DNA from 3 places in the Paracoccus fistulariae genome. Region 1 is predicted to be linked to each of the others. Evidence: riboswitches for the same ligand, from Rfam matches in the RefSeq annotation. Region 1 holds a riboswitch; each other region holds the start of a gene.

Region 1 (3,269 bases):
AGACCTCGGCATCCTCGCGCAGAGGATGGGTGATCAGCAGATCGGCAACGGTGTAATCCTCCATATCCTGCGGGCGATCCGCGACATAGCGCAGGTTGAAGGCGGCCGTGGTGCCGGTGGCAAAGCTGCCCTCGATCCCCAGGTTCAGCGTATGGGCGGGCACCTCGGCCCAGTTCGAAGCTACCTCATTATCCACATAGGTATAGGACCCGCTGACGGCGTAGCCCGCGCCGAAGGCATAGCGGCCGTCAAGCTCGCCCCCCTTGCGGCGGGCATCGCCCTCGACCTGCACGTACCATCCGTTCGTACATGCCTCAGGAAAATCAAAACCGATCAGGTTCGTGGCCTTCAGCCAGAAGGCGGTGGCCCGCAGATAGCTGTCCTCGCCCCATTGCTTTTCGATGCCAAGCTCGGCGCTGCGGCTTTCCTCGCGCTGCAGCGTGTCATCGCCATAGGGGCCGTAAAGCTCGTAAAGCGAGGGTGCGCGAAAGCCATTGCCCAGCGAGGCGCGCAGGAACAGATCCTCGCGCAGGCGATAGACCGCAGCAACCCGGCCCGAGGTGAAATCGCCGAATTGCGAATGATTGTCATGGCGCAGCGACAGCGACAGATCGGCCTGCGTGCCCAGAGGTGTGTCGGTTTCGATGAAGATGCCATTGGTGCGGGTATCGCCATTGCCTTCGGCCGTTTCCTTCTCGGAATCCGCGCCAAAGATCAGCCGCCCGCCATCCGCGCCCAGATCGGTTGCGCCCTGCCAGGACAGCTTGTTGCGCGCGCCGATGAATTCCGTCGGGAAGCTGTTGCCATAGCTGGTGCGGTCCAGACGATAGCGGGTCAGGGTTACGGTATTGTCCACCGCGCCCGTCCGGAATTCGGCAAAGCCGCGAAGGCCAAAGCTTTTGCGATCCGTGTAATCATCGCCGGTTGACCCGATCACATCGCCGCCGAAATCGTCGAAATCGCCGGTGCTGTCTTCCCAGAAGCCGTTCAGGCCCAGCAGCGTGCCGTTTTCCAGCTCATGCGCGGCATAGAAGCTGAGGCGGGTGGCGTCATAGCCGTCATCCTCGAAATTGCCGTCATTTTCATCCAGCGCCGAAAATCCGTCCGTGTCGATCCGTGTCGCGGTGAAGGCCAGATCCGTCGCCACGCCGCGCCAGGTCAGGCCATAGCTGGCCAGCCAGGAATTATAGCTGCCGGCCTCGACCGTGGCCTGTTGCTGCAAGCCGTTTTCGGTCGGGCGCGCCGATTGCAGCGTCAGAACGCCAGAGATCGCGCGCGAACCGTAAAGCGCCGATTGCGCCCCGCGCAGCAATTCGCCGCGCATGACATCCGCGCCGATCAGCCCGCCCGTGTCGTAGGACGGCTGGCCCGCCGCCGCGTCCGAAACCTCGATCCCGTCGATGACCACGGGCAGGTAATGGCTGGGCGCGCCGCGCAGGACGACCGATCCGGTGGTGCCCAACGGGCCGCTTTGCCGGATGGTCACGCCGGGCAGGCGGGACAGGGTTTTCGTCAGCGGCTCGCCCGCGCGCCCATCCAGATCCTGAGGGGAGATGACCGAGACGGAACTGCCGCTGCGATCCAGATCCGTCGCCTCGCGGTTGGCGGTCAGGGTGATTGGATCCAGCAGATAGGGGTCCTGCGGATCCTGCGCCAGGGCGGGCAGGGCAGTGGTCAGGCTCAGCGCAAGGCTGCTGGTGAAATATCGGGTCATCTGGCGCATCGGCTCGTTTTCCCTCCTTGGCCCGGTCGGGCGGTGGTGTCTGTGTCCGCTGGCCGGACGGCGATATCACCACGACGGAAGGTCCGCTTTGCACATGCGCCCCGCATGCACCCAGGGTGATTGCCTTGGCAGGTCTCCTGACTTGGCGGGTCGCAGCTTGGCCGGGCCTTCCCATCCGCAGGCGCGGGCAGTGGCGTTTTCCGGCCTCGCTCGCCGCTTACAGTTGCGGGGGCAGTCGCGGAATTGCACCGCGTTCCCTTTTCACCGGGTTTTGGCCCGGAACCGAGGCAGGCACGGGTTAACCGATGCCGGATCGGCAGGGCAAGGGCTTTCGGCAGGTCGTGGAGAGAACGCAGCGCGATCGTGTCACGGGGTCAGGCTTTTGACCCATTCCGGCACGGTTTGCGAGGCCGGACCCAGAATCCGGCGGTCGAAATCGCGGGCATTGAAGCTGGCATCCAGATTCAGTTCGACACATTCCGCGCCACTATGCGCGGCATGCTGGGCAAAACCGGCGGCCGGATAGACATTGCCCGATGTGCCGATAGCCGCGAAAAGATCGCTTCCTTCGATCGCCTCCCAGATGCGTTCCATCTGATAGGGCATCTCGCCGAACCAGACGATATCGGGGCGGGTGGCGGTCCTGCCGCAGAAGGGGCAGGGATCCTCCGGCGACATGCTGTCCGGGGCGTCCCATCTTTCGCCGCAGGCCGCGCAAAGCGCGCGGGCCAGCGAGCCGTGCATATGGATCACGTCGGGACTGCCGCCACGTTCGTGCAGATCATCGACATTCTGCGTCACCAGCGTCAGATCATGCGCGCGCGCCAGATCGGCCAGCGCGATATGCGCCGCATTGGGTTCGGCGGCCGAGGCTGCGGCCCGCCGGGCGTTATAGAAACGATGGACCAGCGCAGGATCGCGGGCAAAGCCTTCGGGCGTCGCCACATCCTCGATCCGGTGCTGTTCCCACAGACCGTCGCTGGCGCGGAAGGTGGCAATGCCGCTTTCCGCCGAGATCCCTGCGCCGGTCAGAACCGTGATCCGCATCGCGCGATCTTAGCGGCAATAGGCCTCGGCCCGGGCGGCAAAGGATTTGTAGCGCGCCCAGAACGCATTGTCGGAATTGCTTTTCGACATGCGCACCACCTGCGCCTCATGCGGGTCGCGGAAGAAGCGGGCGGCGCGGCGCTGATCAGAGCGCGACAGGGTCTGGTTCGCGACCTGCTGAATGCAGCCGCAAAGCGGGGCATTGCCGCGCGCTCGGTCGGAACGCACGCAGGCGCTGTCAATCGGTCCGGCCACGGCCAGCGGTGCGGTCAAAACAATGGCCGCTGCCGCAATGAAAATGCGGTTGAACATGGGGCTGTCTCCTCGGTTCCTTGTCCTCTGCGAAGGCGGCCGGTTGTCCCGGTCTGAATGCCTTGTCATCTGTGTGATCCATAGCAGAAATGTGACGCAGGCTCAATCTTCGCGGGCTGGCCTGTGCTGTGCCGTTCCAGGCCGACGGATCAATATCTTGTAAGGGCAGCCTGCCTAACCCGCGATC
Region 2 (3,269 bases), 430 kb from region 1:
CACGGGTTCCGGCAGGGTCGAGACCTGATCCAGCCGCGGATCCGGGCGGCCATCGGCGGGCAGAACCGCCAGCGCGATCCCGCGCTTTTGCGCCAATTGCCGGATCTGCGCGATGCCATAGGGCCAATAGGCAATCCCGCCGATCAGCCGGATCAGAATGGCACGCGCCGCGCCCAGCGTCTGGTCCAGATAGGTATCGACCGACAACGGATGTTTCAGCCGCGCGATATTGGCCAGCCGCAGTGTCGGCAGGCCCGGGCCGCGATGCCAGGCTTCGGCGAAAGCCGCCAGATCGCTGTCGGAGAAGGACAGCACCACCATATCGGCCGGGCTGTGGCCCAGATCGACAGGGGTGTCGGCCTCATCCAGACCGTGGCTTTCGCGAAAGATGACGTGCATCGCGCTGGCGTTTCCTTAGCCGACAGGGGCCGGGGCAGGGGTCAGCACGGCGCGGATCGCGGCCTCGTCGATATCGTCATGTTCGGCAATCACGACCAGACGCCCCTGACGCGGCTCATCACCTTTCCACGGGCGGTCATATTGATGCCGCACCCGCGCGCCGACCGCCTGCACCAGCAGCCGCATCGGCTTGCCGGTAATGGCGGCATAGCCCTTGACCCGCAGGATATTCTGACGCTGCGCCAGTTCAGTGACGCGGGCGACCAGTTCGGCGGGATCCGTAAGTTCGGGAATGGCGATCACGACACTTTCGAAATCGTCGTGCTCGTGATCCTCGGCCCCGTCGTGATGCGAGGGTCGCGCGGCCAGGTCATCCTCGGCCGCCGCGCCAAGGCCCAGGATGACACGGGGATCGACCGTGCCCTCGGCCACCTCGATGATCGGCAACGGGCGGGGCAGTTCGGCATTGATCAGCGCCTTGGCCTGCGCCACGCCATCCGCGCCCGCCAGATCGGGCTTGGTCAGCAGGATGATATCGGCGCAGGCGATCTGATCCTCGAACACCTCGGACAGCGGGGTTTCGTGATCAAGACTGTCGTCCGCCAGCCGCTGCCGGTCCACCGCCGCCACGTCGGGCGCGAAACGGCCCGCCGCCACCGCCTCGGCATCGGCCAGCGCAATGACGCCATCGACCGTGATCCGGCTGCGGATATCGGGCCAGTCAAAGGCCTTGAGCAGCGGTTTCGGCAGCGCCAGCCCCGAGGTCTCGATCAGGATGTGATCGGGGCGCGGATCCAGCGCCATCAGCGCTTCGATCGTGGGAATGAATTCATCGGCAACAGTGCAGCAGATACAGCCATTGGCCAGTTCGACGATGTTCTCCTCGGGGCAGCCGGGGATGGCGCAGCCCTTCAGGATATCGCCGTCCACGCCGACATCGCCGAATTCATTGACCACGACCGCCAGCCGCTTGCCGCCGGGATTTTGCATCAGCTTGCCGATCAGGGTCGTCTTGCCCGATCCCAGAAATCCGGTGATGACGGTGACGGGGATCTTTTCGAGATTGCTCATTCAGGTGCTCTCCATCGGGGGAATTCGGGCGATACAGTTCTTGCGGAAATGTTCGGGGCGTTCGCGCCAGGGGACCAGCCCGTCAGGTGCCGCGCGATAGGCGGCAGCGCCCTGACAGATTGTCTGCAGATGGGCATCGGCATCAAGATCGCCGTAGATATAGGTCCAGCGGCCCGCGCCGCGCAGCGCCACCGTGCAGCCGCGCGCGCAATTCGACATGCATTCGACCGGCGTGATCGTCACGCCCGGCAGCGACACCTGTCGCAGAGCCTGCATCAGCAGATTGCCCGGGCGATCCGCCGCGCCGTCGTCACCTTCGCCATGACGACAACGGGTGCAGACCAGCAATTCGACCTGTGATTGCGCCGTTGTCACGCAAACCCCATCACTTCGGGGGCAGGGGGTGGCAAGGCGAATGCGCGGCCAGAACGCCACGCGCCCGACACCGGATCACCCCGCCCGGTTTCATTCGTCGCGCTGGCAGGTCTCCCGGCTTGCGGATATCAAGGCACAGCCTTGGCGGTCATCCTTCCTTCCCAGCCTGTTCGGGCCAGTGGGTTCCTGGATGACCTTTCCGGTCACGGTCGCGGGGGCGGCTGCAATTCGGCGCGGGCCGTGGCACGAACCTCTTGCATTCCCTTTTCACCTGTTGACACAGGCACCAGCTGCGCCGATATGGTCAGCCCGCGCCAAGCCTGTCAAGCCGAAAGGAAACCGGAATGGATGAGGCCGCCCGTCGTCACAATGAAAAGATGAAACGCATCAAGGCGGCGCGCGACCGGATGATGCAGGACAAGACCGAGGAAAAAGGTCTGATCATCGTTCATACCGGGGCGGGGAAGGGCAAGTCATCCTCTGGTTTCGGGATGATCATGCGCTGCATCGCCCATCGGATGCCCTGCGCGGTGGTGCAGTTCATCAAGGGCACCTGGCAGACCGGCGAGCGGCAATTGCTGGAAGAAAAATTCGCCGACGAGTGCCGGTTTTTTGTATCTGGAGAAGGGTTTACATGGGAAACCCAGGATCGCGACCGCGATATCGCCGCAGCCCGCCACGGCTGGGAGCTTGCCAAGGCGCAGATCCGCGATCCTGCCATCCGCTTCGTGTTGCTGGACGAAATCAATATCGCGCTGCGCTATGATTATCTGGATATCGAGGAGGTCGTCGATGTCCTGCTGACCGAAAAGCCGCCGATGACGCATGTCTGCCTGACCGGGCGCAATGCAAAACAGGAGCTGATCGAGGCCGCGGATCTGGTGACCGAGATGAGCCTGATCAAACATCCGTTCCGCGACGGCATCAAGGCGCAGCAGGGCGTGGAATTCTGATCCATCCAAAACCGCAATAATCAGTATTATGGAACATAAATCCAAAATGCGTCCCGATACTTGCGCCTGTGGCGGCTTTCCCCGACAGTCCGGCGCATGGAACGACATGGAGGCATGTAATGGCTGTATCGCCGCCCGTTTGCGATTTTGGCGCGCCCTGGCATGATTTCGCGCTGCCGGGCACCGATGGCCGGATCTATCGGCTTGAGGATGTCACGGGTCCGCGTGGCACGCTGGTGATGTTCATCTGCAATCACTGTCCCTATGTGCAGTCGATCATCGACCGCATTGTCCGCGACGCGGCGCAGATGCAGCGCGCCGGTATCGGCGTGGTGGCAATCTCGGCCAATGATGTGGCGGATTATCCGCAGGACGGCCCGCAGCAGATGAAGACCGAGGCCGCGCGCCACGGCTTTACCTTTCCGTATCTTTATGACGAGACGCAGGACGTGGCCAAAGCCTATGGCGCGG
Region 3 (3,269 bases), 440 kb from region 1:
GCCGCCCCACCAGATCCGCAGCCCGGCCGGATCGAGGCGCTGGAAACTGCATGCACCATCCAGCATCACCGCCACGGTCTGCGCGCCGTCGGGCCAGCCGTGCTCGCGCAGCCTGCGCCCGGTGGTGACGGTCACCGCGCCGTTCAGCGTGTTAAAGGGGATCGCATGGGCCGCTGTCAGCGCCTGCAGGGCGGTGATACCGGGGATCACTCGCAGGTCGGGTTGCGGCTGCAGCCGTGCCGCGATCCGCAGCGTAGAATCGTAAAGCCCCGGATCGCCCCAGACCAGCAGCGCCACCGGCCCGCTTGGCTGCGCGCGCTCGATCGCTCCGGCCCAGATGGCGGCGATCTGATCGTGCCACAGGCGCACGCGCTGCAGATAGGGCAGGCGCTCGTCTCGCTGCGGCATGTCGAATTCGATCACCTGCGCGCGGCTGTCGCAATCGCGCAGGATGGCGTGGCGCAGTTCCGCCAGATCGGCCTTGTCCGGCCCCTTGCGCGGCAGCAGGATCAGCGCGGCCTCGCGCAGCGCCTGAACGGCTTCCAGCGTCACATGTCGGGGATTGCCGGTGCCGATCCCGATCAGCCAAAGCCGGATCACAGGATCGCGCCGGGGCAGGGGAACCGGCCACGGGATCGCGACCGGTTCGGATCGGGGCAGATCACGCCTGATACAGCCGACGGTTCAGCAACGAACCCTGACCGCCCGCGCGCAGGCTTTTGGCGATGGCCAGCGCCGCCAGATCGGCAATCGGCTCGACCAGCACGACGACCACATAGGCGGCGGCAAAGCTGGCAATGGAGGCGAGATTGTCCGCGCCCATGCCCTGACCGTACAGCGCCCAGAAGGCGACCCAGGCGACAACACCGCCCTGATAGACCAGCGACATCTTCAGCACGTCCAGATATGTCAGATCGACATAGGCCGTCGCCGCCGGGATCACCCGCTTGGCCAGCGCATCGATGGCAAATAGCGGCCAGAGGAGGGTCGAGACATTGACGAAATACATGGGCATATCGGTCGGCGCAAAGAACATGCCCTGAATCAGCAGCCCAAGTGCCAGCCCGATGGCCGAGGGCGCGGCCCCCAGGATCAGGAACAGCGTCGTGCCCAGAATGAAATGCACCTCGGAAATGCCGACGGCGAAATGGGGCAGCACCTCAAAGGAAACAAAGACGCCGATCACGGCAATCGCCGTGCGCAGCAGGAATGAGGCCGGGCTATGTGTGCGCAGGTCGTCGGCCGCCAGCTTGACGGTATAGGCCGCGGCGGCGGCGGCGGTGCCATAGGCAAGGCCCATCTTGGGGCCGGCCACGATTCCGGGTTCGATATGCATATTCAGGTCCTTCCATAAGCCACCCCACCGGCGGCGGTTTGGGCCGCATGTCGCGGCGTCTGGTTGCTGACGGCAGGTCTCCTGACTTGCGGGTCGCGGCGTGTTCGGGCCTTCCCAGCCGATCTTCTGGCCAGTGGCGTTCCGACACGCTCTCCGCTTACAGTTGCGGGGGCAGTGCGGGATTTTCACCCGCTTCCCTATTCACCGCGATATCGCGCGGCACCGTCGAAATCGTTATCGGACAGCCACGTCCGGCATGCAAGCGCGATGTCCCTTTCTTCAGTGCTCCGCCGCGATCAGGTGAAAGAACGTGCCCGTCACCTGCCCGCGCCGCGACCCGGTTTCGGCCACCGCCGTGCCATCGGCATCGCTGACATGGGCCAGCGGCTGGTCGGGCTGATCGAGGATGGTGGAATAATGGAACTCATGCCCGCGCAGGCGGTCGCCCGTGCCATGACCGGGCAGGGGCGCCTGCAGCAAGGCCCGGCGATAACCCAGATGCAGCCTGCGCTTTTCATAAGAGGTCGCCAGCCCCAGCAGCCCCGCCATCTGATGAGCCTGCCCGTTCTTGTCCGTCAGCGACTGGCCCAGCACCATATATCCGCCGCATTCGCCATGGACCGGCCCGGTCTTGGCAAAGCGGCGCAGCCCCTGCATGAAATGCGAGGCTGCGGACAGGGCGCCCGCGTGAAGCTCGGGATAGCCGCCCGGCAGCCAGACCAGATCGGCCGAGGGGTCCGGCTCCTCATCCGCAAGCGGCGAAAAGGGCAGGATCTGCGCGCCCGCATCGCGCCAGCCCTTCAGGATATGCGGATAGGTAAAGGAAAAGGCCGCATCCTGCGCCAGCGCGATCCGCTGGGCCGGGGGCGGGGGCAGCGCGCCCGCAGCCTGCAGGGGGTTCCCGGTTGCCGCGTCGCGGATCGCGGCCAGATCGACATGTTCGCGCAGGAATGCCGCATATCCGGCGATGGCGGCGTCCAGATCGGGATGCTCGACCGCCTGGATCAGGCCCAGATGACGCTCTGGCAGGGTCAGATCGCCACGGCGCGGCAATGCGCCCAGAACCCGCAGCCCGGCCCGCGTCATCCCCTCTTGCGTCAGGCGCAGATGGCGGGGGCTGGCCACGCGGTTCAGGATCACCCCGGCAATCGGCAGATCGGGGTCATAGCGCGCAAAGCCAAGCGCCGTGGCCGCCGCCGATTGCGCCTGACCGCTGACATCCAGCACCAGAATGACCGGCCAGCCCATCGCCCGCGCCGTTTCCGCGCTGGCGCCAAATCCGATCCGGCCCCGCGTCGCCACCCCGTCAAACAGCCCCATCGAGCCCTCGGCCACGCAGATATCGGCGCCGCGCGCCATCGCGGCGATGCTGCCGAACAGCCCCTGATCCATCGCCCAGCTGTCAAGGTTGTAAGAGGCCCGCCCGCAGGCCGCCTGATGAAAGGCGGGGTCGATATAATCCGGCCCGGATTTGAAGGGCTGCACGGCCAGCCCGTCCTCGGCCAAGGCGCGCAGCAGGCCCAGCATCACCGTGGTCTTGCCCGTGCCAGAGGACGGGGCCGAGATCATCAGCCCCGGCGGGTTGCCATCGCGCTCAGTCATCGGCGGGGCTCCACCCGGCCCATTCGCTTTCGGCCGATTGCGGGCGATAGCGGCGGTCGTAATCGGCGGAATAGAGGCAGCTTTCGGCAAAGCCATCGGCTGCCAGCGCGTCGCCCACAAGGATCAGGGCCGTACGCGCGATCCCGTCCGGCATCTGCGACGGGATCCCGGCCAGCGTGGCGCGGATGATGCGCTGATCGGGCCAGCTTGCCCGCCAGACCACCGCGACGGGGCAATCGGGGCCGTAATGGGGCAACAACTGGGCCACGACCTGCGCAAGCTGCTGCACCGACAGATGCAGCGCCAGCGTGGCGCCGGTCGCGCCGAAGGC

What was found. Region 1 has a riboswitch for cobalamin ahead of JHX87_RS05595 (TonB-dependent receptor plug domain-containing protein). Riboswitches for the same ligand answer to the same signal wherever they lie in the genome.
Region 2: another riboswitch for cobalamin. It lies ahead of JHX87_RS03530 (DUF1636 domain-containing protein); the one in region 1 lies ahead of JHX87_RS05595 (TonB-dependent receptor plug domain-containing protein).
Region 3: another riboswitch for cobalamin. It lies ahead of JHX87_RS03470 (energy-coupling factor ABC transporter permease); the one in region 1 lies ahead of JHX87_RS05595 (TonB-dependent receptor plug domain-containing protein).

Annotation. Positions count from the first base shown of each region.
Region 1 is NZ_CP067136.1:1,124,241-1,127,509, reverse strand. Features, by position in the region: gene JHX87_RS05595 (TonB-dependent receptor plug domain-containing protein) at 1-1,714, opposite strand, end outside; cobalamin riboswitch at 1,834-2,025, opposite strand; gene JHX87_RS05590 (NAD-dependent deacylase) at 2,090-2,770, opposite strand; gene JHX87_RS05585 (hypothetical protein) at 2,780-3,082, opposite strand; gene JHX87_RS05580 (heavy-metal-associated domain-containing protein) at 3,257-3,269, opposite strand, start outside.
Region 2 is NZ_CP067136.1:697,925-701,193, forward strand. Features, by position in the region: gene cobN (cobaltochelatase subunit CobN) at 1-399, opposite strand, end outside; gene cobW (cobalamin biosynthesis protein CobW) at 415-1,470, opposite strand; gene JHX87_RS03530 (DUF1636 domain-containing protein) at 1,471-1,845, opposite strand; cobalamin riboswitch at 1,933-2,152, opposite strand; gene cobO (cob(I)yrinic acid a,c-diamide adenosyltransferase) at 2,190-2,798, shown strand; gene JHX87_RS03540 (thioredoxin family protein) at 2,918-3,269, shown strand, end outside.
Region 3 is NZ_CP067136.1:685,770-689,038, forward strand. Features, by position in the region: gene cobF (precorrin-6A synthase (deacetylating)) at 1-600, opposite strand, end outside; gene JHX87_RS03470 (energy-coupling factor ABC transporter permease) at 662-1,336, opposite strand; cobalamin riboswitch at 1,391-1,578, opposite strand; gene JHX87_RS03475 (cobyrinic acid a,c-diamide synthase CobB) at 1,616-2,938, opposite strand; gene cobM (precorrin-4 C(11)-methyltransferase) at 2,931-3,269, opposite strand, start outside.